Regions from separate parts of the Bacillus sp. GW823-FHT06B01 genome, predicted to be linked through region 1. Evidence: riboswitches for the same ligand, from Rfam matches in the RefSeq annotation. Region 1 holds a riboswitch; each other region holds the start of a gene.
What was found. A riboswitch is a leader RNA that binds a small molecule or an ion and turns the genes downstream of it on or off. The one in region 1 is predicted to bind S-adenosylmethionine.
Positions count from the first base shown of each region.

Region 2: another riboswitch for S-adenosylmethionine. It lies ahead of AC1Q8N_RS16470 (YezD family protein); the one in region 1 lies ahead of metK (methionine adenosyltransferase).
Region 3: another riboswitch for S-adenosylmethionine. It lies ahead of AC1Q8N_RS21020 (methionine ABC transporter ATP-binding protein); the one in region 1 lies ahead of metK (methionine adenosyltransferase).
Region 4: another riboswitch for S-adenosylmethionine. It lies ahead of AC1Q8N_RS25110 (cyclase family protein); the one in region 1 lies ahead of metK (methionine adenosyltransferase).

Region 1 covers NZ_JBXAHR010000002.1:114,358-121,858, reverse strand. The annotation lists gene AC1Q8N_RS07580 (gamma carbonic anhydrase) at 1-391, shown strand, start outside; gene AC1Q8N_RS07575 (phosphatase PAP2 family protein) at 533-1,066, shown strand; gene AC1Q8N_RS07570 (glycosyltransferase family 4 protein) at 1,079-2,221, shown strand; gene AC1Q8N_RS07565 (molybdenum cofactor guanylyltransferase) at 2,507-3,109, opposite strand; gene AC1Q8N_RS07560 (MogA/MoaB family molybdenum cofactor biosynthesis protein) at 3,106-3,615, opposite strand; gene AC1Q8N_RS07555 (hypothetical protein) at 3,715-3,891, shown strand; gene AC1Q8N_RS07550 (hypothetical protein) at 3,946-4,125, shown strand; gene AC1Q8N_RS07545 (hypothetical protein) at 4,132-4,311, shown strand; gene metK (methionine adenosyltransferase) at 4,353-5,552, opposite strand; SAM riboswitch class I at 5,722-5,843, opposite strand; gene pckA (phosphoenolpyruvate carboxykinase (ATP)) at 6,072-7,501, shown strand, end outside.
Region 2 covers NZ_JBXAHR010000003.1:627,765-635,265, forward strand. The annotation lists gene lysA (diaminopimelate decarboxylase) at 174-1,490, shown strand; SAM riboswitch class I at 1,607-1,715, shown strand; gene AC1Q8N_RS16470 (YezD family protein) at 1,788-1,931, shown strand; gene AC1Q8N_RS16475 (phosphoadenylyl-sulfate reductase) at 2,018-2,722, shown strand; gene sat (sulfate adenylyltransferase) at 2,761-3,897, shown strand; gene cysC (adenylyl-sulfate kinase) at 3,910-4,503, shown strand; gene AC1Q8N_RS16490 (nitrite/sulfite reductase) at 4,515-6,137, shown strand; gene AC1Q8N_RS16495 (DUF3906 family protein) at 6,148-6,348, shown strand; gene cobA (uroporphyrinogen-III C-methyltransferase) at 6,434-7,210, shown strand; gene AC1Q8N_RS16505 (sirohydrochlorin chelatase) at 7,212-7,501, shown strand, end outside.
Region 3 covers NZ_JBXAHR010000004.1:492,791-500,291, forward strand. The annotation lists gene AC1Q8N_RS20990 (arsenate reductase family protein) at 602-967, shown strand; gene gcvH (glycine cleavage system protein GcvH) at 1,009-1,392, shown strand; gene AC1Q8N_RS21000 (hypothetical protein) at 1,568-1,792, opposite strand; gene AC1Q8N_RS21005 (toprim domain-containing protein) at 1,860-2,204, shown strand; gene AC1Q8N_RS21010 (thioredoxin family protein) at 2,208-2,516, shown strand; gene AC1Q8N_RS21015 (hypothetical protein) at 2,671-3,015, shown strand; SAM riboswitch class I at 3,141-3,248, shown strand; gene AC1Q8N_RS21020 (methionine ABC transporter ATP-binding protein) at 3,548-4,573, shown strand; gene AC1Q8N_RS21025 (methionine ABC transporter permease) at 4,566-5,231, shown strand; gene metQ (methionine ABC transporter substrate-binding lipoprotein MetQ) at 5,255-6,067, shown strand; gene metQ (methionine ABC transporter substrate-binding lipoprotein MetQ) at 6,140-6,946, shown strand; gene sufC (Fe-S cluster assembly ATPase SufC) at 7,185-7,501, shown strand, end outside.
Region 4 covers NZ_JBXAHR010000007.1:73,968-81,468, reverse strand. The annotation lists gene AC1Q8N_RS25125 (MFS transporter) at 1-185, shown strand, start outside; gene AC1Q8N_RS25120 (nucleotidyltransferase domain-containing protein) at 201-983, opposite strand; gene AC1Q8N_RS25115 (PRK06851 family protein) at 1,105-2,214, opposite strand; SAM riboswitch class I at 2,364-2,476, shown strand; gene AC1Q8N_RS25110 (cyclase family protein) at 2,561-3,193, shown strand; gene AC1Q8N_RS25105 (hypothetical protein) at 3,221-3,601, opposite strand; partial or broken gene AC1Q8N_RS25100 (ATP-binding protein) at 3,780-4,243, opposite strand; gene AC1Q8N_RS25095 (S-adenosylmethionine decarboxylase related protein) at 4,401-5,666, opposite strand; gene AC1Q8N_RS25090 (LSm family protein) at 5,904-6,572, opposite strand; gene AC1Q8N_RS25085 (hypothetical protein) at 6,735-7,184, opposite strand; gene AC1Q8N_RS25080 (hypothetical protein) at 7,204-7,501, opposite strand, start outside.

The DNA.
Region 1 (7,501 bases):
CATACGCGGTGATGTTTCACCAACAATCATTGGAAACCGGGTAAATGTACAAGACCAATGTACACTTCACCAAAGCCCACAGTATCCTCTTATTTTAGAAGACGACGTAACCATTGGGCATCAAGTTATTTTACATAGCTGTCATATTAAAAAAGATGCTTTAATTGGAATGGGATCTATTATATTAGATGGTGCTGAAATTGGTGAAGGAGCCTTTATCGGTGCTGGAAGCCTCGTTTCACAAGGAAAGAAAATCCCGCCAAACACATTAGCATTCGGTCGACCAGCTAAAGTCGTTCGTGAGTTAACAGAGGAAGACCGTAAAGACATGGAGCGAATTCGCACACAATATGTTGAAAAAGGTCAATACTATAAATCATTACAGAAATAAATTTCCGCTGCCATAAGATTGGCAGCTTTTTTGATGAAAACTAACTTTTTCTTTACAAAACATTATTACTCCCTCAATAAAATCTTATTAAAATAAAAGCTAATATCTCCATATATATGTAAACGAGGGAGGAGAATTTTCATGAAGGTCAGTGGACTATATAAAATAGAATGTTACATTTTCAAAGGAATTAACCGATACTTTGATCAAAAAACATTAAATATCTTTTTCAGCAATATTACTCATATAGGTGGTGCTACTTTCTCAATCGCACTCACACTTTTCTTTTTAATTTTTGCAAAAGGGACTTTGCATCAAGCTGCAATCGCAACTGCTATTTCTTTAGCAATTAGCCATGTTCCTGTACAAATATTAAAAAGATGGTATCCGCGAAAACGCCCTTATTTAACAATTCAGGATGCGAAATATCCAGTCCATCCATTAAAAGACCACTCTTTCCCGTCTGGTCATACAACAGCCGTTTTCTCTGTCCTTATTCCATTTATTTGCTATAATCCAAGCATATTTGCTTTTCTATTACCGTTAGCATTATGCGTTGGTATTTCTCGCATTTATTTAGGGCTTCACTATCCGTCTGATGTATTCGTCGGTATGTGCCTCGGCACTTGCTCTGGCATCATCTCTTTTTATCAATTCATCCCACTTTTCACATAAAGGAGTGATATGATGAGAGTCGCCATTTTTACCGATACTTTTACGCCACAAGTTAACGGAGTTGCGAAAACATTAGAACGATTAACACGTTATTTTCAGAAAGAAAAGATCGCCTATTCTGTTTTCGCTCCTCAGCATACAGCTGAAGATAATTTCGTGGCTAATGTGAACAAGATGAGAAGTATCCCGTTAACAATATTATATCCAGAATGTCGCTTTTCTTTTCCTACTCCGCGCATTAAACGAGAACTTCTTTCCTTTAAGCCTGACATTATTCACATTGCCACACCTTTCAACATGGGACTTTGTGGATTGTATTATGCAAAAAAGTTAAACATCCCAGTTGTCGGTTCTTATCATACTGATTTCGATGCTTATTTACGCTATTACAAAATCGAATTTCTCTCTAATATGCTTTGGAACTATTTAAAATGGTTTCATAGTCATATGCAAAAAAATTTCGTTCCTTCCTTTGAAACGTTACACCAACTAAAAAACAAAGGCTTTCAGGCCCTCTCCATATGGGGACGCGGTGTAGATTGCACACTCTTTCATCCATCTTACAATACAGACCTATTCCGAAAAAAATATAATATTACAGCGAAGTATGTCCTTTCCTATGTTGGACGGCTTGCCCCTGAAAAAGATATTGATACGTTACAACACCTTATCGCGAAAACAGCGCATACTCGAAACGATATTCATTGGCTCATTATAGGAGACGGTCCTCTAGCAATAAATTTACGTGAAGCTGTTCCGAATACAAATGTCACTTTTACTGGATATTTACAAGGTAAGGATTTAGCTGAAGCATATGCTTGTTCTAACATCATGGTATTTCCATCCGCTACTGAAACGTTCGGAAATGTCGTACTCGAATCACTTGCATGCGGTACACCTGTCATCGGTGCAAATAGTGGCGGGGTTAAAAATATTATTACGGATGGACAGACAGGAGTTCTTTGCCCGCCCAAACATGCGGATTCATTTCTATCATCCATCCATTCTTTATTGCGAAATGAAGAGCAACTTATGCAAATGAGCATAGCGGCTTCATCTTATGCTAAAACAAAAAGCTGGGATGAGATTTTCCGTGGGTTACTTGCCCAATACGAAACCGTCCTTCAGAACACCGCATCCGAATTACTCGCTTAAACAGAAGAACTCCCTTCAACTAGACGAAGGGAGTTTATTACACAATTATAAATTTTAGTTTCATAAATGATACATAAGGTTAAATATTGTTTTATTTCTATATTCATTATATCAAAAATAAACATAACTAAACAGACTTGTAATAAAAACCCATAAAAATTAATATATGGTTATACAGTGTTTTAACTAACTGTATATTGATTTTAAGAATTCCCCTTAAAATCAACTTACTCACATACCTTTATACAGTAATTGTTCCCCAATTTCTGTATATCAAAAAACCTTTCATTCATTTGAAAGGTTTTTTTGAGCCTGCACATATTCTTCTTTCGTATTCACATTTATAAACCAATCCGCATTCGCTTGTACATCTTCTCCAGCAACATACTTTACATTACATTGTAATAAAAGCTGGCCCACACTTCTTTTTTCTTCCTGAAGCAAAGCATAAATCTTTTCTTTCATACGGTTATGATACGCTGCAAGTAACGGTTGTTTTCTTCCATTAATAATAGGTACAACCGCATCATATTCATTACTCGTTTGCTCTAGCAAAATGGTAAACCATTCGCGCGAAACATTTGGCGCATCGCAAGGCATAATAGCGTACCAATCTGCTTCTATATATTCCATACCTGATACAATGCCGGCAAGTGGTCCATTTCCTTTATAATGCGGAATATCTTCTATAACAGGAACTTGTACGAGTTGCTCTACTCGCTCTTTTATATCAGTATGGCTAATTACTACAATGTCTTGCAAAGTATTTCCCATCACTTTCACAATATGCTCAACAAAAGTAGTTCCCTTCCAAATTGCTAACGCTTTCGGCTCACCGAATCGACTCGATATACCGCCTGCTAATACAATTCCAGCATACTTACTCATTGGCGATGCAGCTCAAATGTAATATGACCTAATTCCGGTAAAATCAATTTATTCATCGCAAGGCGAACTGCTCCGCTCGATCCTGGCATCGAGAAAACTACTTTGCGCCCAATTGTACCACCAATCGCTCTACTTAACATTGCGCTGCTTCCGATATCTTCTAAATAGCTAATCATGCGGAACAACTCACCAAACCCGACAATTTCTTTATGTAATAACGCTGATACTGCTTCAATCGTCACATCACGCTTCGTAATACCAGTTCCGCCATTTGTTAACACGACATCAACATCTTCTCTATGATAACCAGCTAACACTGCTTGCTGAATACTTTCTTTATCATCTTTTACAATTTCATAAGAGGTCACTGTATGCCCTGCCTCTTTTAACAATTCATGTAATAGTTGTCCGCTCTTATCTGTCTCTTTTGTACGTGTATCGGAAATCGTCACAATCTTACAACGCACTTCTTTTGGTGCTTGTTTTTTATGTTCATTAACACTCATTTTTCATCTTTCCTTTCATTTTATTGTAAAATTATGTATGAAGCGAAGAATTCAACATGATACAATATAAGTATGTTTATCCATATAAAGGAGCTTTACATGATTCAAAATATGAAACGGTCCGTACCCATTATACCATTCCTAATTATATTATCCCTTTTTCAATGTATCGCTTACGGGTTCGATATTAACTTTTTAAAATTATATGTAATTATGCCTGATGGTGGTATTCGTTACTATTTGACTAGCACATTAATTCCTCTTGCACTTGCCTAGATAGTAGATTTTATTTTTAAACGTTCTACCTTTAAATAAGGAGGTCTACTTACTATGGAACTTTATAAAAAACTAACAACAACATTCATCCTCTTATTCATCGCTTCCATTACTGTCGGATTTTCTCTAAAAGGCGCAATTCCATACGCTACATTAGTAAGCATTATATTCGCAACACTATTTTTACTAAGCAGTGCCTTTTGCGCAGGTAAAGCACGCCACATGAAAGGTTGATTACATATGTTCCAGAAGAAACCAATCCTTTGCAAATCATGTGAAAAAGAAATACAAACGTATGAAAAGGCATGGATTCATATGCCTTTTCCGGCAAGTGGCATGACGAATATGAAAAAGTATATTGAGCTAGACGGCGAAGTGTATTGTAACTCATGCATTCAAATTGTAAGTAAAACAAAATAAAAAAAGCTTTGCGCTCACGGCGCAAAGCTTTTTTTCATATATTATAGACCAGCTTGCTCTTTTAAAGCTGCAGCTTTGTCTGTACGTTCCCATGTTAGGTCTACATCAGTACGTCCGAAGTGGCCGTAAGCTGCTGTTTGTTTATAAATTGGGCGACGTAAGTCTAGCATTTTAATAATACCAGCTGGGCGAAGATCGAAGTTGTTACGAACTAGTTCTACTAGTACGTCTTCAGATACTTTACCAGTCCCGAATGTATCAACTGAAATTGATACTGGTTGTGCTACACCAATTGCGTATGCAAGTTGTACTTCTGCTTTGTCAGCAAGACCAGCTGCTACGATGTTTTTCGCAACATAACGAGCTGCATATGCTGCAGAACGGTCAACTTTCGTTGCATCTTTACCAGAGAATGCACCGCCACCGTGGCGAGCGTATCCACCGTAAGTATCAACGATGATTTTACGTCCTGTTAAACCAGCATCACCTTGTGGTCCACCAATTACGAAGCGGCCAGTTGGGTTAATGAAGAATTTCGTTTCTCCATCCATTAATTCTGCTGGAACTACAGCTTTAATTACATGCTCTTTTAAATCGCGATCGATTTCTTCCCATGTAACATCTGGATGATGCTGTGTAGAAATTACGATTGTATCTACACGTACAGGTTTACCATTTTCATCATACTCAACTGTAACTTGCGTTTTTCCATCCGGACGTAAGTATGATAATGTGTCATCTTTACGTACTTCAGTTAAACGGCGAGCTAATTTGTGAGCAAGCGAGATTGGAAGTGGCATTAATTCTTGTGTTTCATTACATGCGAAGCCAAACATTAAACCTTGGTCTCCCGCACCAATTGCCTCAATCTCAGCGTCAGTCATTAGACCTTCGCGTGCTTCTAGCGCTTGGTCAACACCCATAGCGATGTCAGCAGATTGCTCATCGATAGATGTTAAAACTGCACAAGTTTCTGCATCGAATCCGTATTTTGCGCGTGTGTAACCAATGCCTTGAATTGTTTCACGAACGATTTTTGGAATATCTACGTAAGTAGAAGTCGTAATTTCCCCCGCTACCAATACTAAACCAGTTGTTACAGTTGTTTCACAAGCTACACGTGCATTTGCGTCCTTTGATAAGATCGCATCTAAAATTGAATCAGAAATTTGGTCACAAATTTTATCTGGATGTCCTTCAGTTACAGACTCAGATGTGAACAGATGACGTTTTTTTGTCATGTGGTAAACCTCCCTACAGTAATTGTATATATTGTACGGAACTCATCCTTAATTTGCCACAAACTGCGACATACATTTATTCTCCCACACAAGCATACAGAAAAACCTTTCCTACTTTGCATAGAGGAAAGGTTTAATTTGCTACTTGCATACTGCTTTTTGCCCTTTGCTCTTATCGTTCGAGACCGTTAGCCTCGCACAGGTTTTAGCACCTATTCACCTGTATTTACCACTACAAGTGAGGTTGCTGGGCTTCATCGGGCCTGTCCCTCCGCCAGCTCGGGATAAGAGAGTATCCGTCCCAACCTATACTAAAGAAATGATATTCATTTGTCAATTAATATTCACATTTTCCTGAAAGTTTTTCTCAATACGCCTGGAATGAAATATTAATAAGGAAATAATACATTCACACAAACAAAAAGAAATAAATAGTATACATTATTTATATAATTGTGTTATACTATTGTTGGGGATTACGAGAAATATTTCATTAAATGAAAAGGATGGTATATAAATATGAGTACTGTGAATGTCCAAATTGGTTTACACGAATTATTGAACGGAAGCAATGCACAGATTCAACTAAGTGTTCCGCAATTAGTGGAAAAAGTATTAATGCGAAATGAAGGGAAATTAACTTCTACTGGTGCCGTTTCTGCTTCAACAGGAAAATATACAGGACGTTCTCCTAAAGATAAATTTATTGTGAAAGAAGCATCGGTTGCTGACAAAATTGCTTGGGGAGCAGTGAATCAACCGATTTCTGAAGAACATTTTAATAAATTATACACTAAAGTTTTAGAATACTTAAAAGAAAAAGAAGAGTTATTCATCTTCAATGGATTTGCAGGCGCTGACCGCAATTACCGCCTACCAATTCAAGTTATTAACGAATATGCATGGCACAATTTATTTGTACATCAATTATTCATTCGTCCAACTGAAGAAGAATTAACAACTCATGAATCAGAGTTCACAATTGTTTCTGCACCGAATTTCAAAGCTGATCCAGCTGTTGACGGTACAAACTCTGAAGCATTCATTATGGTTTCATTCGAAAAACGTATCGTACTAATTGGTGGTACAGAATACGCTGGAGAAATGAAAAAATCAATCTTCTCTATTATGAACTTCTTACTACCTGAACAAGATATTCTTTCTATGCACTGCTCTGCAAACGTAGGTGAAGAAGGCGACGTAGCACTATTCTTCGGTTTATCTGGAACAGGTAAAACAACATTATCTGCTGATCCACACCGTAAATTAATCGGTGATGATGAGCATGGTTGGTCTGATAACGGTGTATTCAATATTGAAGGCGGTTGCTACGCAAAATGTGTAAACCTTTCTCACGAGAAAGAACCACAAATTTTCGATGCAATCAAATTTGGATCTGTTTTAGAAAACGTTATCATTAATAACCAAACGCGTATCGCAGACTATAACGATACTACTTTAACAGAAAATACTCGTGCTGCATACCCTATGCATGCGATTGACAATATCGTACTGCCAAGTGTTGCTGGACACCCAAATACAATCATTTTCTTAACGGCTGATGCATCTGGCGTATTGCCTCCAATCAGTAAGTTATCAAAAGAACAAGCTATGTACCATTTCTTAAGTGGCTACACTAGTAAACTAGCAGGAACAGAGCGCGGCGTTACATCTCCGCAAGCAACATTCTCAACTTGCTTCGGTTCACCATTCTTACCACTTGATGCATCTCGCTATGCTGAAATGCTTGGTGAAAAAATCGAGAAACACGATGCGAAAGTATTCTTAGTAAACACTGGCTGGACTGGTGGCGAATACGGCATTGGTAAACGTATGAACTTAGGTTACACTCGTGCAATGATTCAAGCAGCATTAAGCGGCGAACTTGCGAAAACTGAAACAGCTAAACATGACATCTTCGGTCTTGAAGTTCCACTTCACGTACCAGG
Region 2 (7,501 bases), on a different contig from region 1:
GCGGTTTCTTATTTTGAGGAGATAACAACTCGTTTATTTTTTCAATATATATTTTTCCTAATAAGAAACGCGTGTGAACATTGTTCCGCGCGTTTTTTGTCTATCTAAAAGCGTGCTGCAATGAATAGAAGATTGGGGTTATGAGTTTTAGAGGAAATAAGGGAGGAATTCAAATGTATTTACACGGCACAAGCCGAATCAATGGGCAAGGACACTTAGAAATTGGAGGGTGCGATACGACGCAGCTAGCAAAACAATACGGAACACCACTTTATGTATACGATGAAGAGTCTATTCGAGGAAAGTGCCGCGCGTTTCATCGTGCGTTTAAAGAAAGTGGTTTCTCTTATCAAGTAGCATATGCAAGCAAGGCGTTCTTGTGCATGGAGATGTGCCGAGTGGCTCGTGAAGAGAATATGTCATTAGATGTTGTTTCTGGAGGAGAATTATATACTGCGCTGCAAGCAGGATTTCCGGCATCACGCATTCATTTTCACGGCAATAATAAAACAGAAGAAGAAATTGTGATGGCTCTTCAGGCGAATATTGGTTGTTTTGTCGTAGATAATTTCTTAGAATTAGAAATTTTGCATGATTTAGCAGTGCAACATGGGAAATTTGTGAACATATTAATTCGTGTAACGCCCGGAGTAGAGGCGCACACACATGAATATATTACAACAGGCCAAGATGATTCGAAATTTGGATTTGGCGTGTCAAATGGTCAAGCGATGCAAGTAATTGAGATTGCTTTACAAAAATCAAATTATAATGTGTTAGGAATTCATTCACATATCGGATCACAAATATTTGAAACGGCCGGCTTTGTGCGAGCGATTGAAGTTCTTCGTCAATTTTTAGAAGAAGTGAGAGAGCGAACAAACTATGTAGTAAAAGTGCTAAATGTAGGCGGAGGATTCGGAATACGCTACACAGAGTCAGATACACCATTAACTCTTGAGACATATGTGCGAGCTGTAACAAGTGCTGTGAGGGAACAATTTACAGTATGTAATTATCCCCTGCCAGAAATATGGGTTGAACCAGGCCGTAGTATTGTAGGGGATGCTGGAACGACAATTTATACAGTCGGATCTGTGAAAGACATTCCTGGTATTCGGAAATATGTATCAGTGGATGGTGGGATGACTGATAATTTAAGACCTGCTTTATATAACGCTCGTTATGAAGCGATGTTAGCGAATCGAGGGAATGATGAGAATGAGGAACTTGTCTCGATTGCTGGGAAGTGCTGTGAGAGTGGAGATATGTTAATTTGGGATATCACTCTACCGAAAGTTGCTTCAGCCGATTTATTAGCAATTTCTTGTACAGGGGCATATGGATACTCGATGGCGAATAATTATAATCGGATTCGTAGACCAGCTGTCGTCTTCGCGAAAGGCGGCACATCACAAATTGTTGTAGAGCGTGAAACATATGAAAATATTATTGGGAACGATCGCATACGTATTAAAGAACTTGTGTGAATGGGAAAAAGGAGTTGTTCGGATGGGCAATTCCTTTTTTATAAAATAAAATAATTAAAATATATCGGAAAACTAGGATTGAAAAAAATCAGAATTGTGATAAAATACAAATACAAAGCTTATCAAGAGAAGCGGAGGGAACTGGCCCGAAGAAGCTCGGCAACCTGCTTATAGAAAGCAAGGTGCTAAATCCAGCAAAATGGAATCCATTTTGAAAGATAAGGTAAAATATATTACCGAACAGTCTTTTCGAAATGGGAAAGATTTTTTTTATGAATAAAAAGGGGGGCTGTTCGCGTGAGCGTACGGGAACATTTTGAGGAAGTATCTGAGAAAATTCAAGCGATGCTTGCTGATATGAAATATGGTTCAATTACAATTGTTGTGCAAGATGGGAAAGTCATTCAATTAGAGAAAAGTGAAAAGGTACGTTTAAAGTAAAAAGCGCTGACTAGAAAAACTAGAGGCGGTTTTAACCTATTATATTAGGTTAAAACCGTCTTTTTGCTTTTACAGGGGGAAAGAACATGTTGACGTATGAAACGTGGGAAGAAAATAATGTTTCATTTTCAGAAGAAGATGAAACGAAAGGCGCGCTATCTGTATTAAGTTGGGCTTATAAAGAATATAAAAATGAAATTGTATACGCATGTAGCTTCGGAGTGGAAGGGATGGTATTGCTGCATCTTATAAACCAAGTAAATCCATCTGCTAAAGTTGTATTTTTAGATACGAATGTTCATTTTCAAGAAACGTATGAATTAATTCAAAAAGTGCGTAAACGATTTCCTTCATTAAATATTATAGAAAAACAGCCGGAACTTACGCTTGATGAACAAGCGAAGTTGCATGGTGAGAAATTATGGGAAAGTAATCCGAATCTTTGTTGTAAAATTAGAAAAATTTTACCGTTAGAAAAATCATTGGCAGCGGAAAAAGCGTGGATATCGGGCTTAAGGAGGGAACAATCAGAAACACGTAAGCATACAAAGTTTATAAATCAAGATCATCGCTTTCAATCTATTAAAGTTTGTCCACTCATTCATTGGACGTGGAAAGAAGTGTGGCGATATGTATACAAACATAGCTTACCGTATAACCCGCTGCATGATGTTGGATATCCAAGTATTGGGTGTGAGAAGTGTACGTTACCTGTAGGTGAGGGTGGCGATTCGAGAGATGGTAGGTGGTCTGGGAAAGTGAAAACAGAATGTGGTCTTCATTACCAATAAGATGAATTTGAAAATAAAGCTAAGAGAGGAAATAGAAAATGAGTACAAGAAACGAATTAATAAATCGTATAGACGAGACTTACGACGTATCACAAATCGAAAAAGAAATTGAACTAGACAACATTGCGTTAAGTGATTTAGAGCTATTAGCGACAGGGGGATATAGCCCACTTACTGGTTTTTTAGGAAAGAAAGATTATGATTCGGTCGTAGAAACGCTTCGCTTAGCAAACGGGAGCATATGGAGTATACCGATTACATTACCAGTAACAGAAGAAGTAGCAGAGAGTTTAAAAGCTGGAGAGGAAGTAAAACTTGTTAATGCTGAAAATGTATATGGTGTCATTCAAATAGAAGATATTTTTGTGCCTGACAAGGAAAAAGAAGCGTTACTTGTGTATAAAACGACGGATGAGGTTCATCCAGGAGTGAAAAAATTATATGAACGACCGAACGTTTATGTCGGGGGAGCTATTATTCTTACAAAACGCTTTGAAAATAATCCGTTTCCTTCTTATCATTTAGATCCAATTGAAACGAGAGAAGCATTTAAAAAACGTGGTTGGAAAACAGTGGTTGGATTTCAAACGAGAAATCCGGTACATCGTGCCCATGAATACATTCAAAAATCTGCCCTTGAAATTGTAGATGGTCTCTTTTTAAATCCACTCGTTGGGGAAACGAAGTCGGACGATATTCCTGCTGATGTAAGGATGGAAAGCTATGAAGTATTACTTCAAAACTATTATCCGAAAGATCGTGTCTTTTTAGGTGTATTTCCTGCAGCAATGCGTTACGCAGGACCGAGGGAAGCGATATTCCATGCAATAGTCAGAAAGAATTTTGGATGCACCCACTTTATCGTAGGGCGTGATCATGCAGGAGTAGGAGATTATTACGGGACTTATGAAGCACAAGAAATTTTTACAAACTTTACAGTGGAAGAATTAGGGATTACACCATTATTTTTTGAACATAGTTTTTACTGCACGAAGTGTGAAGCGATGGCTTCGACGAAAACATGCCCACACGGAAAAGAGGATCATGTCATTTTATCAGGTACGAAAGTAAGAGAACTATTAAGAAACGGTGAGGTTCCGCCGAGTACATTTAGTCGTAAAGAAGTAGTGGAAGTGCTAATTAAAGGTTTGAAAAAAGAAGTAGTAACAGAATAGGGAGAGAATGACATGGATACGAATATTACTTGGCATACAGCATCTGTTTCAAAAGATGAGAGAAGAGTAAGAAATGGGCATCATAGTTTTGTAGTTTGGTTTACTGGTCTATCAGCTTCAGGTAAATCTACGGTGGCGAACGCGGTTGCTCGTAAACTATTTGAAAAGAATATTGGAAACTATGTATTAGATGGAGATAATGTACGCCACGGTTTAAATAAAGACTTAGGTTTTTCTGAAAGTGATCGTATGGAAAATATAAGACGGATTGGTGAAGTGGCGAAGCTATTTGTAGATCAAGGTACTGTTGTTCTTACAGCGTTTATTTCACCGTTTCGAGTAGACCGAAAACAAGTTAGAGATCTATTAGCAGCAGATGAGTTTATAGAAGTGTTTGTAAAATGTCCAATTGAAGAGTGTGAAAAACGTGATCCAAAAGGATTATACAAAAAGGCAAGACAGGGTGATATTAAAGAGTTTACTGGTGTTGATTCACCGTATGAGGAGCCAGAGAAAGTAGAGTTAATTGTAGAAACGCACAAGTATTCTATTGAAGAATGTGCAGAACAAATCGTGAAGTACTTACAAGAGCGTAGTTTTATATAGGGGGATAAAAAATGAGTTATGAAAAAGTATGGGCTAACAATGAAAAATTAAATCAGACTGAGAAAAATAAATTGAAAAAAGATGGACTGGAAATCTTTAATGATATTCCTTACTATGCAGAAAATGGCTTCGAATCTATTCCGAAAGAAGAGTGGGACGCATTCAAATGGGCAGGGTTATATTTACAAAGACCGAAAGAAGCTGGATATTTTATGATGCGTGTAAATATACCTTCAGGGATTATTACGAATGCACAGGCAGAAGTGCTTGCTTCTATCGCTGAGGATTATGGGCGTGACGTAATAGATATTACGACAAGACAGGCGATTCAGTTTCATTGGTTAGAAATTCATCAAATTCCAGATATTTTCAAAAGATTAGCAAGAGTTGGGTTATCTTCAGCGGGGGCGTGTGGTGATATAACGCGTAATATTACAGGGAATCCACTTGCTGGTATTGATGCAAATGAACTGTTTGATACAACGGGTATTGTGAAAGAGGTATATGATTATTTCCAACATAATGAAGAGTTTTCTAACTTACCGCGTAAATTTAAAATGTCTATTAGTTCTAACATTTATAATTCAGCAAACGCAGAGATTAACTGTGTTGCATTTACACCTGCAACGAAAGAGATAGATGGTGAGAAAAAAGTTGGTTTTCATATAAAAGTAGGCGGTGGATTATCAGCCCGTCCATATTTAGCTGATGAATTAGATGTATTCGTTTTACCAGAAGAAGTGAAGGCGGTAGCAATTGCGATTGCTACGATATTCCGTGATTTTGGATACCGTGAAAAACGTCATTTAGCCCGTTTGAAATTTCTAGTTGCAGACTGGGGAGCAGAGAAATTTAAAGAGAAACTAATAGAGTATATAGGACCATTGCAAAGTAAAGGAGAAAGTGCTCTCAAAGGATGGAATGCGGGATACTTTTATGGTGTTCAAGATCAAAAACAAGATGGACTAAAATATGTAGGTTTTAATGTGCCGGTAGGACGTCTACATGCAGAAGAAATGTTTGAGATTGCAAGAATTGCTAAGCAGTATGGAAATGGACAGATTCGTACATGTAATTCGCAAAATTTCATTATTCCGAATGTTCCGCCAGAAAATGTAACAGGTTTACTAAATGAGCCGTTATTTAAAGCCATATCAGCAAGTCCTAAATCATTTATTGGTCATGCGGTTTCCTGTACCGGTATTGAGTATTGCAATCTTGCTTTAGTAGAAACGAAAGAAAGATTACGCAAAATCGCAGAGTACTTAGATACACAAATTGCGCTCGATGTTCCAGTTCGTATTCATATGGTAGGATGCCCGAATTCATGTGGGCAACGTCAAATTGCTGACATTGGATTGCAAGGGGTGAAAATGAAAACGAAGGAAAAAGGAATTGTTGAAGCATTTGAAATATACGTAGGTGGAACGCTGTTAGATGGCGGTGCTTATAACCAAAAGTTAAAAGGGAAAATAGATGGTGAGGATCTACCTGATGTACTTGCATCATTTATAAGCTATTTCAAAGAGAATAAATTACCAGTTGAAACGTTTTATGATTTTGTCGGCCGTGTTGGTGTAGAGACATTACAAATAGCGTTAAATAACGTGCTAGAAGAAGTAATAGCGTCTTAGGAGGGACAATATGGATTTATATCGATTTGAAGCTGTGTTAGTAAATAGTATTGTTCCGATTGTTGTTGTTGCTCAAAGTGAAGAACAGGCATTTAAGCTCGCGGAGATAGAGCTTGAAAAGCATTTTTTACCGTTACCAGAAGTAAAGGAGATTTCTCTATTTGAAAAAAAGAAGATTCGAAAAGGTGCAGCATTTGTTATTCATGAGTAGGAAAAAGGTAATACGAAATAATGAAAACTTCCATTCGTATATAAGGATGGAAGTTTCACTTTAATAGTAGAAATGAGGAGAGATGATGGGGAAGGTTTATATCGTTGGTGCAGGTCCTGGTGATCCAGATTTAATTACTGTGAAAGGGTTGAAATGTATTGAGAAGGCAGATGTTATTTTATACGACCGTCTCGTGAATAAAGAGTTACTTTCCCATGCAAAGCCTGAAGCGGATTTAATTTATTGCGGAAAACTACCAAATTATCACACGATGAAGCAAGAGACGATTAACACGTTTCTTATTAAATATGCGAAAAAAGGAAAAGTTGTAACGAGGCTTAAGGGCGGCGATCCATTTGTATTTGGTAGAGGAGGAGAAGAAGCTGAAGCGTTAGCAAAGCAAGGTGTACCATTTGAAATCGTTCCTGGTATTTCAGCTGGGATAGCTGCTCCTGCTTATGCTGGCATCCCAGTGACACATCGTGATGCAAGTGCAAGTTTTGCTATTGTGACAGGGCATAGGAAAGAAGGTGCTGAAGAAGAAGTGAAGTGGGAAAATTTAGCGAAAGGTGTAGAGACTTTAGCTGTATATATGGGGGTTAGCAATTTACCCTACATATGTGAACAACTGATGAAGCATGGAAAAGACAAAAGTACACCTGCTGCTATTATTGAACGGGGAACGACATCAATGCAGCGCACAGTTGTAGGGACGTTAGGAACAATTGTGGATGTTGCAAAAAAAGAACAAATTCAAAATCCGAGCATGATTGTAATTGGAGAAGTGGTCCGTTTTCGAGAAAAAATCCATTGGTTTGAGAAACAGACAGAAAGTACCTATCAAGTAAGTGGAGTGTTATAAAATGAAAGCCGTCTTATATATATGCCATGGAAGTCGTTTGAAAGCAGCTAAAGAAGAAGCGGTTGCATTTATTACGTCATGCATGAACCGTGTAGAGGCAAGTATTCAAGAAGTTTGTTTTTTAGAGTTAGCGAGCCCAACGATTAATGAAGGGTTCCGTACATGTGTGAAGCGTGGTGCTACAGAGATTATTGTTATTCCAGTTTTTTTATTAGCGGCAGGTCATGTGAAAAAAGATATACCGTTTGAATTGGAAAAGTTAAATAATCAATTTTCGAATGTTAAAGTGAC
Region 3 (7,501 bases), on a different contig from region 1:
ACCTCTGTCTCTAATCAAGGGTACTTCTTTTTATATTTCAGTCAGTAATTTGAATTTCATATTCTCAGGAGCAGTTACTTTGGCTTTATTGATGATAGGTTTAATAACTTTCTTGCGGGCTCACTACTACGGTCAAAATCGTTAGTTCCTTTTATCTGTAAGCTTTTGTCATTTAGATTGTTTCCAGGTTTTGTGACTATAGGCTGAAATGGTTAAATAAACGTTTGTTTAAGATGTATGTTCGGTAGGAAGAAATCGATGCAGCTCAAGGGTGAACAAAGGGAAATAGGAAATTAATCAAACGTTTGTTTAAGATGTATGTTCGGTAAGAAAGGATCAATGCAGTTCAAAGGTTAACAACGAAAAATAAGAAATTAATCAAACGCTTGTTTAATATATACGTTCGGTACAGAATGAGAGAAAAATCTAAAAAAATTATATATTTATTTTTTTCTTAACAAATGGCGGGAAAATAAGGAAAATTCGCAGGATTATTAAAATTTATCACGAAATAAGTAAAAGTTTAGCGAATAATCGTTTGAAATAATAAAACGTTTTCTATATGATAAAGGTAAAGGTTAGTAAAAAAGTAGGTGAATTTATGACAGTAACATTTTATTCATATCCAAAGTGTGGCACATGTCAAAAAGCAAAGAAATGGTTTGAGGCAAACGATGTAGCATATGAGATGATTCATATTGTTGAAAATCCACCGTCAAAAGAAGATTTACGTAATTTACATGAAAAAAGTGAATTACCATTAAAAAAATTCTTTAATACAAGTGGAATGCGTTACCGCGAACTTGGTCTGAAAGATAAGTTAAAGGATGCAAGTGAAGACGAAATGTACGAACTTTTAGCATCTGATGGCATGTTGATTAAACGTCCAATCGTAACAAATGGAACGAATGTAACACTTGGTTTTAACGAAGAGCAGTTTGAAAGTGTGTGGAAAAAGTACCAATAAGGTATTTTTACATAATTAATACATTCACTGGAGGTACAGTCATGAGCATTCCAAATAATTTACGTTACTCTGAAGAACACGAATGGGTAAAAACTGAAGGTAATGAAGTTGTTATCGGTATTACTCACTTTGCACAAGGTGAGCTAGGCGATATCGTATTCGTTGAACTTCCTGAAGTAGGTGCAACAATCGAAGCTGACGAGCCATTCGGAAGCGTAGAATCTGTTAAAACAGTTTCTGAGTTATACGCACCTGTAAGTGGTAAAGTTGTAGCAGTAAACGAAGAATTAAGTGACCAACCAGAACTTGTTAACGAATCTCCATACGAGGGTGCATGGATGGTTAAAGTTGAACTTTCTGATGCAAGCCAAGTTGAGAAGTTATTAACTGCAGAAAAATATGCAGAAATGACAAACCAAGACTAATTATAGTCGACTAAAGGACAGCCTTTGTGCTGTCCTTTTTTATTTTGTGTAAAATAATGAACGTAGAATCATATACTAATTATCGTGTAGGAGAGTGTTTTTTGAAAAAACGATTTCGTTTAATTTTTTATTGTTCAGCTCCAGCGGCTAGATTGTTCGGTGGCTTCGCTTCTTCCTACAAGGCAAAAAGCGCCTTTACGTCAGAAGCTCCATCCCCCTCACAATCTGAACGAGCCGCTTGCGCTTTTCTTTGTGATCCAGCTCCAGCGGCTAGATTGCTCGGTGGCTTCGCTGCTTCCTGCAAGGCAAAAAGCGCCTTTACGTCAGAAGCTCCAATGCCCTCTTGTTCTAAGCAAGCCGCTTCTGCTTTTCTTTTGCAAAAATAAACAGGAAACAACATGAAAATAACGAATATACTATATACTAAGTTAAAGGTTGTATAGTATATGGTGATCGGGTGATGACATATGATTTATGTAGAAAAAGTCATTATTGTAGAAGGTAAATCAGATAGAAGAAAGATTGAATCTATTATTCGTGAACCGGTGGAAATTGTTTGTACAAATGGTACAATTGGTTTATCGAAAATGGATGAGCTCATTGATCAGTTTTTTGATAAGGAAGTGTATGTACTAGTGGATGCTGATGATGCTGGAGAAAAGTTAAGGAAGCAATTTCGAAAAGAATTTCCGCAAGCAGAGCATATTTACATTGATCGCTCGTACCGAGAAGTGGCAACTGCGCCATCTTCACACTTAGCAAATGTATTATGGGGAGCTGACATTGACGTTTATACAGAATATTTACGGTAAGGAATGATAGAAGTGATTGATTGGACAGGAGCCGAAGCTACAGCCCTAATAGAGAACGAAGAAAAAACAGTGTTATATGTATATACTCCAATGTGTGGAACATGCCAATTAGCAAAAAAGATGTTAACAGTTGTTGAGATGACAATTGAAGACTTGAAAATTGGAATGTTAGATTTAAATTATGCTCCGCATTTAGCGAAAGAGTATGGAATCGAAAGTGTACCGTGTTTACTTGTTTTTGAAAATGGGACACTCATGAAGAAGATATATGCATTTCATTCGGTTGAATATTTATATACGGAATTAAAGTAGGCGGCAAAGTTTTTGCCGCCTCGACATATTTCTCGGGAAATATGTCGAGATGCAGGGTGGTTACAGTATTTGTCGAGCGAAAGTAACAGGATTGCTCTTTAGTGAGAGGGAATGGTATGTGTAATAGAAAGTGATATGAAGGATGTGATTTAGGGTGAAATTATATTCTTTGCTGCAATCATTTGTAAATTACGCTAATGGTCAATATCATTTAGAGCCGCTTTTAAGACAAGGAGAAAAAACTGTTAATTTCCGCTTTGGAGATGAAAGTTGTTCGTTACAAATTTCAAGAGATTATATAGAGCTGCTACATGAGGAAAGAGGAACGGAGCAAATCGTTTGTGTAGATGAGGAAGATGTAAAACAATTGGTGAACGGAAATGTACGATTGCAAACATTAATGAACGATGGACGTGTACAATATTCAGGAACGTATCGAACGATGCTATTAGTCGAATCGATGTTTCATATATGTAAACCGATGTCAGTGGGTGCTTAAAAGTCTGAAGTTTCTTTTTTTACGAAAATTTCTGTTGACATGGCGTATGGATATTGATACAATTCAATTCATAAAATATAGACAATTTCATAAATTACAAATCAGACGAAAATGTAATCTGATTTCTCTTATCAAGAGAGGTGGAGGGACTGTGCCCTGTGAAGCCCGGCAACCGTCAACTTATGTTGAAATGGTGCCAATTCCTGCAAAGCAAATGCTTTGAGAGATGAGAGAGAGGGATAATGTTGTTATATACGCATATAAACCTTTCTGCTTCTCTAAAGCGGAAAGGTTTTTTTATTGTTTGAATGTGGAGGACATTCAAATAATAAAAGTAGTGATAACGGTGGACTACACGCATTAAACATAAAAAATTGCGGAGTCGACCAAAAATCTAGCTTCAGCGGCTAGAACAGTCGGTCGTTTCATCCCTTCCTATGAGGCAAAAAGCGCCTCTACGTCAGGGATTCGGGCGTCCTCTTGTTCTAAACGAGCCGCTTACGCTTTTTAAACAAAAAAAGGGGTGAACATCATGATCTTGTTAGAAAATGTAAAGAAAATATATAAAGCAAAAAGCGGTGATGTCACTGCTGTAGATAATGCCAATTTAAAAATAGACAAAGGTGAAATATTTGGTGTTATCGGATATAGTGGCGCTGGGAAAAGTTCTTTAATCAGATTATTCAATCAGTTAGAGAAACCAACTTCTGGCCAAATTACAATTGCAAATCGTGTGATTTCAGCAATTACAGGGAGTGAACTTCGTAAGGCAAGGCAAGAAATTGGAATGATTTTTCAGCACTTCAATTTACTTTGGTCACGAACTGTACGCGAAAATATCGAGTTCCCACTTGAAATTGCAGGTGTCGATAAGGCGAAGAGAAGAAAACGCGTCGACGAGTTAATTCATCTTGTTGGATTAGAAGGAAGAGGGGACGCGTATCCATCTCAGTTAAGCGGAGGACAAAAGCAACGTGTTGGGATTGCAAGAGCGTTAGCTAACAACCCGCAAGTGCTTTTATGTGATGAAGCAACGTCAGCTCTTGATCCAGAAACGACAGATCAAATTTTAGATTTATTATTAGATATTAATAAGCGTCTCGGTTTAACAATTGTACTCATTACACACGAGATGCACGTGATTCGAAAGATTTGTAATCGAGTGGCGGTAATGGAGAAAGGGAAGATTGTAGAAACGGGTCCAGTACTTGATGTATTCCGCAATCCGCAGAAAGACATTACAAAGCGATTTGTACAGCAGTTAACGGATTCTGAAGATACAAATGAAACGATTGAAAGTTTAATTGAAAAGTATCCAGATGGTAAAGTAGTTCGTTTGCAGTTTATCGGTGAAGCTGTAGAAAGACCAGTACTTCAAAGATTAATGCAACGCAGTGATATAGAAGTTAGCATTTTGCAAGGAAACATCGCCCAAACAAATAACGGCTCTTACGGTAGTTTAGTTGTTCATTTAAATGGTGAGGAAACAGCGATTCAGCAAGCAATAGAGGGAATACATCAAGATCAAGTAGAGCTGGAGGTGATTGCACATGGATAAGTTAATCGCAAATGTTGATTGGAATCAAATGTTAGAAGCAACTGGTGAAACGTTATATATGACGGCAATCGCAGCTCTTGCCACATTTGTATTAGGACTAATTTTAGGATTGTTACTCTTTATGACAGCGAAAGATAATTTATGGGAAAACAAAGCGGTTAACACGGGGATTGGAGCGTTCGTAAACATTTTCCGCTCGATACCGTTCATCATTTTAATCATTTTATTAATCCCATTCACAAAGATTCTGCTTGGAACAATTCTTGGAGCGAGTGCAGCACTTCCAGCTTTAATTATTGGAGCGGCACCATTTTACGCGAGAATGGTTGAAATTGCGCTTCGTGAAATTGATAAAGGTGTAATTGAAGCTTCGAAAGCAATGGGAGCAAAAACAAGCACAATTATTTTGAAAGTGTTAATTCCAGAATCGTTACCAGCATTAGTATCTGGTATTACTGTTACGACAATTGCTTTAGTAGGCTATACAGCGATGGCGGGAGTTGTTGGTGCTGGTGGCCTTGGAACACTTGCTTATTTAGAAGGATTCCAGCGAGGAAATAACGATGTAACAATCGTTGCGACAATTTGTGTATTACTAGTTGTATTTTTCATTCAGTGGATTGGTGATAGTTTAACGACTCGAATAGATAAACGATAATAAAAAACGGGAGGATGTTTCAAATGAAAAAATTATTACTTACAGCACTTATTTCAACTTCAATTTTTGGGTTAGCTGCTTGTGGCGGGAAAGATAAAGATGAAACAAAACTAGTTGTGGGGGCTTCTAACGTACCGCACGCTGAAATTTTAGAAAAGGCTAAACCTTTATTAGAGAAAAAAGGAATTGAATTAGAAATTAAAAAATTCCAAGACTACGTATTACCAAATAAATCGTTAGCGGATAAGGATTTAGATGCAAACTACTTCCAGCACATTCCATATTTAGAAAAAGAAATTAAAGATAAAAAATATGATTTTGAAATAGCAGGGAAAATTCATTTAGAGCCAATTGGTGTATACTCTCAAAAATATAAGAGCTTAAAAGAACTTCCGGACGGGGCGACAATTATTATGAGTAATTCCGTTACTGACCATGGACGTGGTTTAGCAATTTTACAAAAAGAAGGCATTTTAAAAATTAAAGACGGAGTAGATCCAGTTAGTGCAACTCCAAAAGATATTGCAGATAATCCGAAAAACTTAAAGTTTAAAACGGATATTGAGCCTGGTTTATTACCACAAGTGTATAACAATAAAGAAGGCGACGCTGTTTTAATTAACTCGAACTATGCAATTGATGCGAAATTAAATCCAGAAAAAGATGCAATTGCAATTGAAGGCGATGATTCTCCGTACGCAAACGTATTAGTGGTTCGCAAAGGTGATAAAGATAAAAAAGCGATTAAAGAGCTTGTAGAAGTATTGCATTCTAAAGAAATTGAAGACTTTATTAATAAAGAATATAAAGGAGCGGTTGTTCCTGTAAAAGAATAATTGCTGAAAAGGGCTGGTGTATGCCGGCCCTTTTTTATAACTACATAACTATAGGGGAGAAGGGGACATCATATGAAAAAGATTCTACTGTCAGTTGTTACAGCACTGTCTGTATTTACATTAGCTGCTTGCGGAGGGAAAGAAGAGAATAAGCTTGTTGTGGGAGCTTCTAACGTGCCGCACGCTGTTATTTTAGAAAAGGCACAGCCGATACTAGAGAAAAAGGGCATTAAATTAGAGATTAAAAAGTTCCAGGATTATGTTTTGCCGAATAAAGCGTTAGCGGATAAGGAAATTGATGCGAACTACTTCCAACACATTCCTTACTTAGATAAAGAAATTCAAGAAAAGGGATATAAAATTGTAAACGCAGGAAAAATCCATTTAGAGCCAATGGGCATTTATTCTAAGAAATATAAAAGTTTAAAAGAATTGCCAGATGGCGGAACAGTTATTATGAGTAATAACGTAGCGGAGCGTGGCCGTATGCTCGCATTGTTACAAAAAGGCGGCGTTATTAAATTAAAAGACGGTGTAGATGTTGTTAAAGCGACAGTAAAAGATGTTGTAGAAAATCCGAAAAACTTAAAGTTTAAAACAGATGTAGAGCCTGGATTGTCACCAAAGCTGTATGAAAATAATGAAGGTGATGCTTTATTCATTAATTCAAACTATGCAATTGATGCGAAATTAAATCCAGCAAAGGATGCAATTGCGATTGAAGGATCAGACTCTCCGTATGCAAATATTATTGCAGTTCGTAAAGGTAACGAGAAGAAAAAAGAAATTAAAGAATTAGTAGAAGTATTGCATTCAAAAGAAATTCAAGACTTTATTAATAAAGAATATAAAGGTGCTGTACTTCCGGTAAGTGAATAAACACAAGGAAAGGACTGGGAAATTTACAGTCCTTTTTTCTTTATATAAATAAGAAGAAAGGTGTATTATATAAGGATGCAAGGGAAATACTTATATACATTTGTGAAAAAATTGTTACTTTTTTTCGTCGTTTGCGATATCATTTTATTTGATATAAGATTAGAATGAGAATAAAATGAGAATATGAACGTTTTAGGAATTTTTAAAATGTATATATAGGATTAATGGAGGTATTGAGATGGCTGGTTCTACATTAACGGTTAAAGACTTACACGTATCAATTGATGGCAAAGAAATTTTAAAAGGTGTAAACCTTGAAGTAAAAGGTGGAGAAATCCACGCAATTATGGGACCTAACGGAACAGGTAAATCAACTTTATCTTCTGCGATTATGGGTCACCCAAAGTATGAAGTAACAGAAGGTAGCATCATCATCGACGGTGAAGATGTATTAGAAATGGAAGTAGACGAGCGCGCACAAGCAGGTCTATTTCTAGCAATGCAATATCCAAGTGAAATTAGCGGAGTAACAAACGCTGACTTCTTACGTTCTGC
Region 4 (7,501 bases), on a different contig from region 1:
CATCCCATATCCGAGCTACCTCCTTAGGCTGGGGACTTGGACTTGGCCGAGTTGGTGCGATTGCTGGTCCTATTCTTGTCGGTATTATTATGACAATGCAATATGACTTAGCATGGAATTTTTACTTATTCTCATTCGCGGGTCTTCTTGCAGCTATATCTGTTTTCTTTATTCCTACAAAATAAAAAAAGAGCACAAACTCACTTGTGCTCTTTTTCATATACTTCAAACAACATATCTCGAAACAATGTATTTAAACTCTCAATATCAATTCCTGATCCCTTTTCAATTCCTTTTACATATTGCTGATAGTAATGAATTTGTTCTTCTAAAAATTGATTCAACACCTCAATTTTTAATCCAACATCTAATTCAGTACCTGCCTTTTTCTTTATTAACAACTGTTCAATTTCATCTAATACGCTACGTTCTAACGATAATTCTGTAATCAATCGACCGAATTCTACAGGTGGTAAAGTTGTTTTCTCCTCTAGCCACTTACAAGCTAAAATAGGACGCAATACATAAAAGTATTTTTTCAATTTTACGTTCTCACCTTGCAAAAATTCACGATAATTTTTTGAAGCCATATGTAAGTAATGATATATCGTTGCTTTCGGATCAAAGTGCTTATCACTCATTTGCTGAAGCTGTTCTGGAAAATGAGAGTTTTTCGAATAGAAAATCGGTGATCGAATCCATTCGAGTAAAGCTGGGTTTGACTTTGCGAATAACTGTAACGCCTTTTTAATATCCCACCCGCTTATATCTAAATCATCACTAATCGGATACTCAATTACATCTCGTTTATCATGAATTGATAAATACCACTCTACCGGATGCATATAAACAAATCTAACATCATAATCACTATCTTTCGATGGAAATCCCCAAGCACGACTCCCTGATTCCACTGCAAATAAAATTTTCACATCATTCTCTTGTTCAATTCTTGCTAACTCCACTCTAATTTTCTCTCTCATTTCATACCCTCTCCATTTTTTGATTATTTCCTTGGAAATTCGACAAATATACTCCTAATTTTACTACATACTAAAATAGCTGTCAGAAAATTCCCGACAGCCTACCAAAATCCTTTATTTTTTACTTGTTCTTTTCTGTTACACTAACCGCAATTCGTTCAAACTCTTTTCGAATCTCCTCTTTATATGCATCTACTTTTGAAAAATCCATAGCAGCAATATATATTCGTTCTAATTTATCACGAACTGATTTCGCTTTCGCTAAGAAAGACATCGCCTCATTCATTTTTGCTTTATATTGAATCGACACGTCACGAATTTCTGTCGCATACTTCTCATCTGTCCCTGGTGTCACAATCAAGGCATACATATCTATAATTTCATCACCTTCGCGGCTCGGAAAATATTCATGTGGTGCGGTGCTATCAAAAATTGCAAACCCTAATTCTCTTACGATAACCATATCAAGACTATTTGGATCAAATCCACAATGATATACTTCAACTTCAAATCCTTTTTCTTCTGCTGCCTTAGCTAATTTTTTAAGCATTGTTGATTTCCCAGATCCTGGGCGTCCTTTTATAAAATAACGATGTGGTAATCCCTCTGTTAAATTAGGAACAAAATCAACTGCTCCTTTCGGTGTAGCTGCCCCTAAAAACCGATGTTTCACAAGCGATTGTTTCCCGCCTTTATCTGTAAATAACTTCTGAATCAGCTGATCGGTTAGTTCATTTGCTTTATTAAAATCAATATTATTAATATATATTTTCTCCCACTCGTCATGTATAACTAGTGCCTCGTTAAAACAAGCGTAAGCAGTTTGAAAAGCCTTGCTTGCTTCTGAAACAAATCGTTCAATTTCCACCTTCTGCTTTCTTAATTTATCTGAGTCCCAAGCAACCCCTAAATTAATATACTCTTCCACAACTCCTGGCATTTTCGGCTCAATAACATGCGGTGATGTTCCATCAACAATTCCTACTTTTAACTTCGGGATAATTACACCATCAACCGATTTATTATCAGAAGAGCAGTGTAAAAATTCAATATCATATCCTTTTTCAACCCACTCGCGACCTATTGCTTTGATTAAAGAAGATTTCCCGGTCCCAGGACCACCCTTTAAAATAAATAACCTGTTTAGCCCTTTTAAATTCTCATCGTATAAATTATGAAATCCTCTAGCTGTATTTCCACCAGCGTAATAATTCAATACATTCCCTGTCACTGCACTCACTCCTTCGCAGCATTCTATTTACATAAGCTACAATATGCGAGCAACTTTATTTGGGTGAATACCTATTTTGTATTGCACGAAAAAAGGAAATGAATTACAATTTAAAGGTAGTGAATATTCAGAAATGAAAACTTAATATGTCTTTATCAAGAGAGGCAGAGGGACCGGCCCTTTGACGCCCAGCAACCTCAGTTTATACAAACTGAATAGGTGCTAATTCCTGCAAAATGCATTGCATTTTGAAAGATAAAACGTAACTATTGTGTACAAAACTCATCTTTCTTGATTATGAAAGGTGAGTTTTTTTATTTCAAAACATATATTGGAGGTATTTAAAATGAAAGTAATTGACCTATCACAAACATTTGAAAACAATATGTCCCAATTCCCTGGAACACCAAAAATCAATTTAGGAGCCATTACAAGCGTTGAAGAGACAGGCTATCAAGTTACAGACTTTCATTCTGTCGTTCATGTTGGCACGCATTGTGATGCTCCTGCTCATTTCATTTCAGGCGCAACGACTATTGATCAATTACCCCTAGATCAATTTGTAGGCGAAGCTGTTCTTATTGATGTAACTCATGTACAAGAACGAAAACTACCTAAAGAAGTATTACACAACGCTGACATAAAAGAAGGAGATATTGTTATTTTCCATTCCAATCTATCTACTAAATGGAATACAGAGGCGTATGAGCAAGAAGCTTTTTATCTTTCTGAAGAATTAGCTGAGGAATTAGTTCAATTAAAAGTAAAATCGGTCGGCCTAGATTTCATTTCTCCTGATGAAGTAACGACAGAAACATCACCAATTCATCACATACTACTTGGGAATAATATTTATTTAATTGAAAACTTAACAAACTTAGATGCCATTCACACGAAACGTTTCTTTTTCTCAGCGGCACCTTTAAAAATTAAAGATAGCGACGGTGCTTTTGCAAGAGCATTCGCTGTAATTTTTTAAACAAACTATACAAAAAAGCAAAGATCATCATTGACCTTTGCTTCTATTTTTTTTATTTAAACTAAGAAAGAATTGCTCAACACGAGGACGTAACCAAGCTAAATAATCTTTCTCTTTCTTCTTTGTACAAGCTATTTCTTCCCCATCTACCATTCCGACAAGCTCTAGCTCTAACAGTTGCCTCGTAAATGCTAACATATTTATTTCTTCTTCTGGATACTCTTCTTTTAATTTCTCCTCAATTTCCCCCAATAAAAAACCGTCACGCATCATTGCCAATGCATCAATCCAAAGTGGCGGCATTTCATATTTTTCTCCTGTAATTGTATCTTTTACAATATAATTCTTTTGCTCTTTTCGAAATTGAATCGTGTGTAAACATACAGTCGAATTTAATGTTAATTCCATCATACCACCTCTTTCATAATATCTGCATAGAAAAAAGGATGCGCGTGCACCCCTTCTTTCTCTAACACTACCGAACCGTTACATGAATAACAAATCTCATGTCGATATTTTCCTCCATTATAAACGAAGTATTTTATAAAAAAAACCCTTCTTGAAACATTTTATAAAATGTTTATATTTACACAACAAGAACACTTTTCTGAAAAATATTTTTCTCTAGCACATTATGCTGTCGGTAAAAAAATTCTACTTTCGTCCCTATTCCCATGCTACTTTGAATCGCGATACTTCCTTGATGTTCCTCAATAATTTTATATGTAATCATTAACCCAAGTCCCGTACCATTCTCCTTTGTTGTGTAAAAAGCATTTCCAATCTTCTCTAGCTTTTCCTTCTCTATACCAAAGCCTTGATCTTCAACAGGAATACACAAATGCCTTTCAGTTTTTTGATATGCACGAATATGAATATCTCCACCTTCTGGCATTGATTCCATTCCATTTTTAATAACACTTGTTTTAATTTTTTATCATCATTATTTATAACAGGTAGATTTCCATCTACTTGCAAATGAAATCTCACTCTATATTGCGCTGCATAACTTTCCATTAGTTGTACAACATATAAAAGGATTTCCTGTATCAAGCTTTTAAATTTGTTCATATAAATATTCCTCATGATCCATACAAAAACTCTACGTGTTACCTCCTTAAATTCTAAGTATGAAATTGCTTTCAGGGCAATATACAACCTTATCATACGAAAAGGAAGGAGACCTCCCCTTCCTTTTCGCTATAACTTATATCCACCTTACCCTATCATGTAGCAGACCATCCGAAAAATTATTATGTCCTATTATAAAATTATTCATATATAAATTTAGATAGTCGCCGTACTTACTTTCTGTATTTAATAATAATTCCTCGACATAGTAAGCACCTTGTCCAAAGTGGTCTAAAAGCAAACTGCACAAGCCTGCATAAATCCCGCACCCTACTTGAAAGTAAGTTGCATTCGTTTTATATTTATGAAAAACTTGGCTACTATTCATTACATTGTACATATACGTCTCGCTATTTTCATAAACGAGTAGCACACCAACCAGATCCTCCCCGGCGATTTCTTCTTCCGCTGGATTAAATACTTTACGATTCCAATTCCATAAATCTTCTACTCGATCTAAGTTCTGTCTAATTACATTGGTCGTATACTCATTAATTCGGTAGAGAAAACCCACTTCCATGTTAAAGTTTTTTCCTAAAATTAAAACTTCCTCATGTGGCATTAAACAACCATAAAACTCTTTCTCTCCTAACTTTACTTTATACTCTGAAGCATATACATCTTCATAAAAATAAAGGGGACGATGATGACTCATATACATCGGATAACTCCATATTGCTTCATCTAGAAATCGCTCTACTGCCCATGAAGCATAAAGTGTATGAGGCTTTATCAGTGCTGTACCATTCAAAAATGACGTATCATGTTCTACTATATAGCATGCTCTTGGCTTTTCCTGTGGACGTTCCTTCATAAGTTCAACGACCATCCATTGAACAACACCTGGATTCATACCTGAGCCTATAATTGCTTTTGTATTTGTAAATTTCTCTTTCTCCTTCTCAAACCTCGTATATCTTTCCGTAAGCTGAAAGCCGATTAAACTATCGTCCTGATCTACTGCCTCATTTTCCAAAGCTGAATTAATATAAAAAATTCCAAGTTCATTACAACAGCTTAAGACTCTGATCGTATCTGCACCCGAAACATCAATAACAACACCCGTACTTTTTTCTTTCAAATGTTGCTTGAATTTCACTACATCTTGAAGGTCGATTTCATATAAAAACAATTGATCTTTCAAATTTGGAAACAACTCATCATAATAAGTCCTATCTTTTTGTTTTATATCAACCAAATGAAATGTAACATTCTTTATCGCTTCATAAATCGGGTCTTTTTCATTTACTATCGCTTGATTTAAAATTGCTAAAACTGCTTTTGCTGCTCCACCAGCACTACCAAGCAATGTAATCGATAACGAATTTGAAAACTGTTCCACCAACAAAACCCCTTTAATATAGTAGTTGAACAGTTCTCCCTCCAAAAAATAAATTGAATATATGAAAAAATGGCTCGTATATATTTTTTATAATTTTGCACAAGATTAGCTCTTCATAGATCTGGCTAATACATTTATATTCAATTCATTTTTCCCCTCACATCCAAATCAAACTAAATAAATAGGCTCGACCTTTTCTTCTGCATATAAAAGAAAAAGCCAGCCCTTTCAACTAGTCTACGGACAATGGACAGATTTCACATGTTGAATATTCACATACATTTTTGCATCACGTGCTTTTAATATTTCAATATGCCCTTCATCAATCTTTGCCATCTTTCCGATTTTATTAGATTCCTCACCTAAATCGAACACCATGATTTTGCCGGACATTTTAATTAGCTGTTCTTCAAATGTTCTAGCTAACGTAATATTTAATGGATTCACGGGGAGTTCATTTTTATTGAGGGCATACGGGACTTGATTTTCTTTATACGGAATTAACCATTTCAAATGCTTTAAAGATATATATACTGTTTTATAAACTGGACTATAAAAAACAATATAATCGTTCATTACACTTGTAACATAACCATGTATTGGAGCATTTCCTGCTACATAAACTTCTGTAAAAATCCCTTTAGAAGTACTTAATACTTTTCTCAAAGAAATGGAAGGTGATTCCCTCTTAATTACAGAATCAACATCTGGTTTTGATATTTCTTCATCATGTGGTCTTAAAAATTTATAATATTGTACATGGTATAAAGATATATATACGTAGTCTTGTCCATTGTAAAGAACAACAATATCATTTCCTACGTCTATTAATACACCTTTAAATCTTTTTTCACCGATTAATTTAACATATATATTTTCTCCAATACTTTTGTTTAACTCATTCATCTGTATCCTCCTTCCTATGGATTTCTTCTTTCCTGTCTTTCATTTCTAAAAAAATAATCAGGGCAAAGTTCTGTTTTAATAGTAAGTAATTCCTTTTCATACTATCGAAATAAGAAATTTTTCTTCTCTTTCCCTCATAATGCCCCTCTTATTTATTAAACATTATTCATCTTCATTCTTTTTACATTTAACTACTTGACTCACACTCTTAATATGATAGTTAATGATATAAATGACTTCATCACAGTTTACTAGTGTAATACATTCTTCATGCACTTCACTTAATAAACCTTCCACGCACTCTGGGCCACCGCGATTAATCTTTACCCACTTATACTTCAAGTCACGTAATACATCGACAAAAGTATCATCATCAGAACAGAAGCATGAAACATAGCAATCGCCACATTTACTTTCTTTCACTTTCTTAACTAGACTTTTCACGTGTTTCAATTGGTAATATACTAATTCACCAAGAGGTAGTTGTAATGTAAGATAATCTCTCCCTAACGATACAAGTACCCCCACTCGACTCTCTGGTCCACGGAGATTTACTTTTACAGTCTCACCGACTAAACATTTAATTTGCTCACAGCATAATACACTCTCCAAATTTATATCCCCTTTCTTATTATCTTCCTCTACTTGATTGTCTTTGTGCACGAGCGCGACCTGAATTATTGCTACTTTCCTTACTATCGTCGCTCTCGTCGCTCTCATCGCTCTCTTTACACTCTACTGTGACACTCTTAATATGGGATACCGCAACTAATATAACTTCTTCTTTTACAATTAATGTAACAAATTCACAAGAAACATCTTGTAAAATACCTTCAACTTTCTCTGGACCGCCACGATTAATTTTCACCCAGCGATATTTGAAGCTTTGAAGTAGCTTTTCAAAGTCATCTTCACATTCACATTCAAAC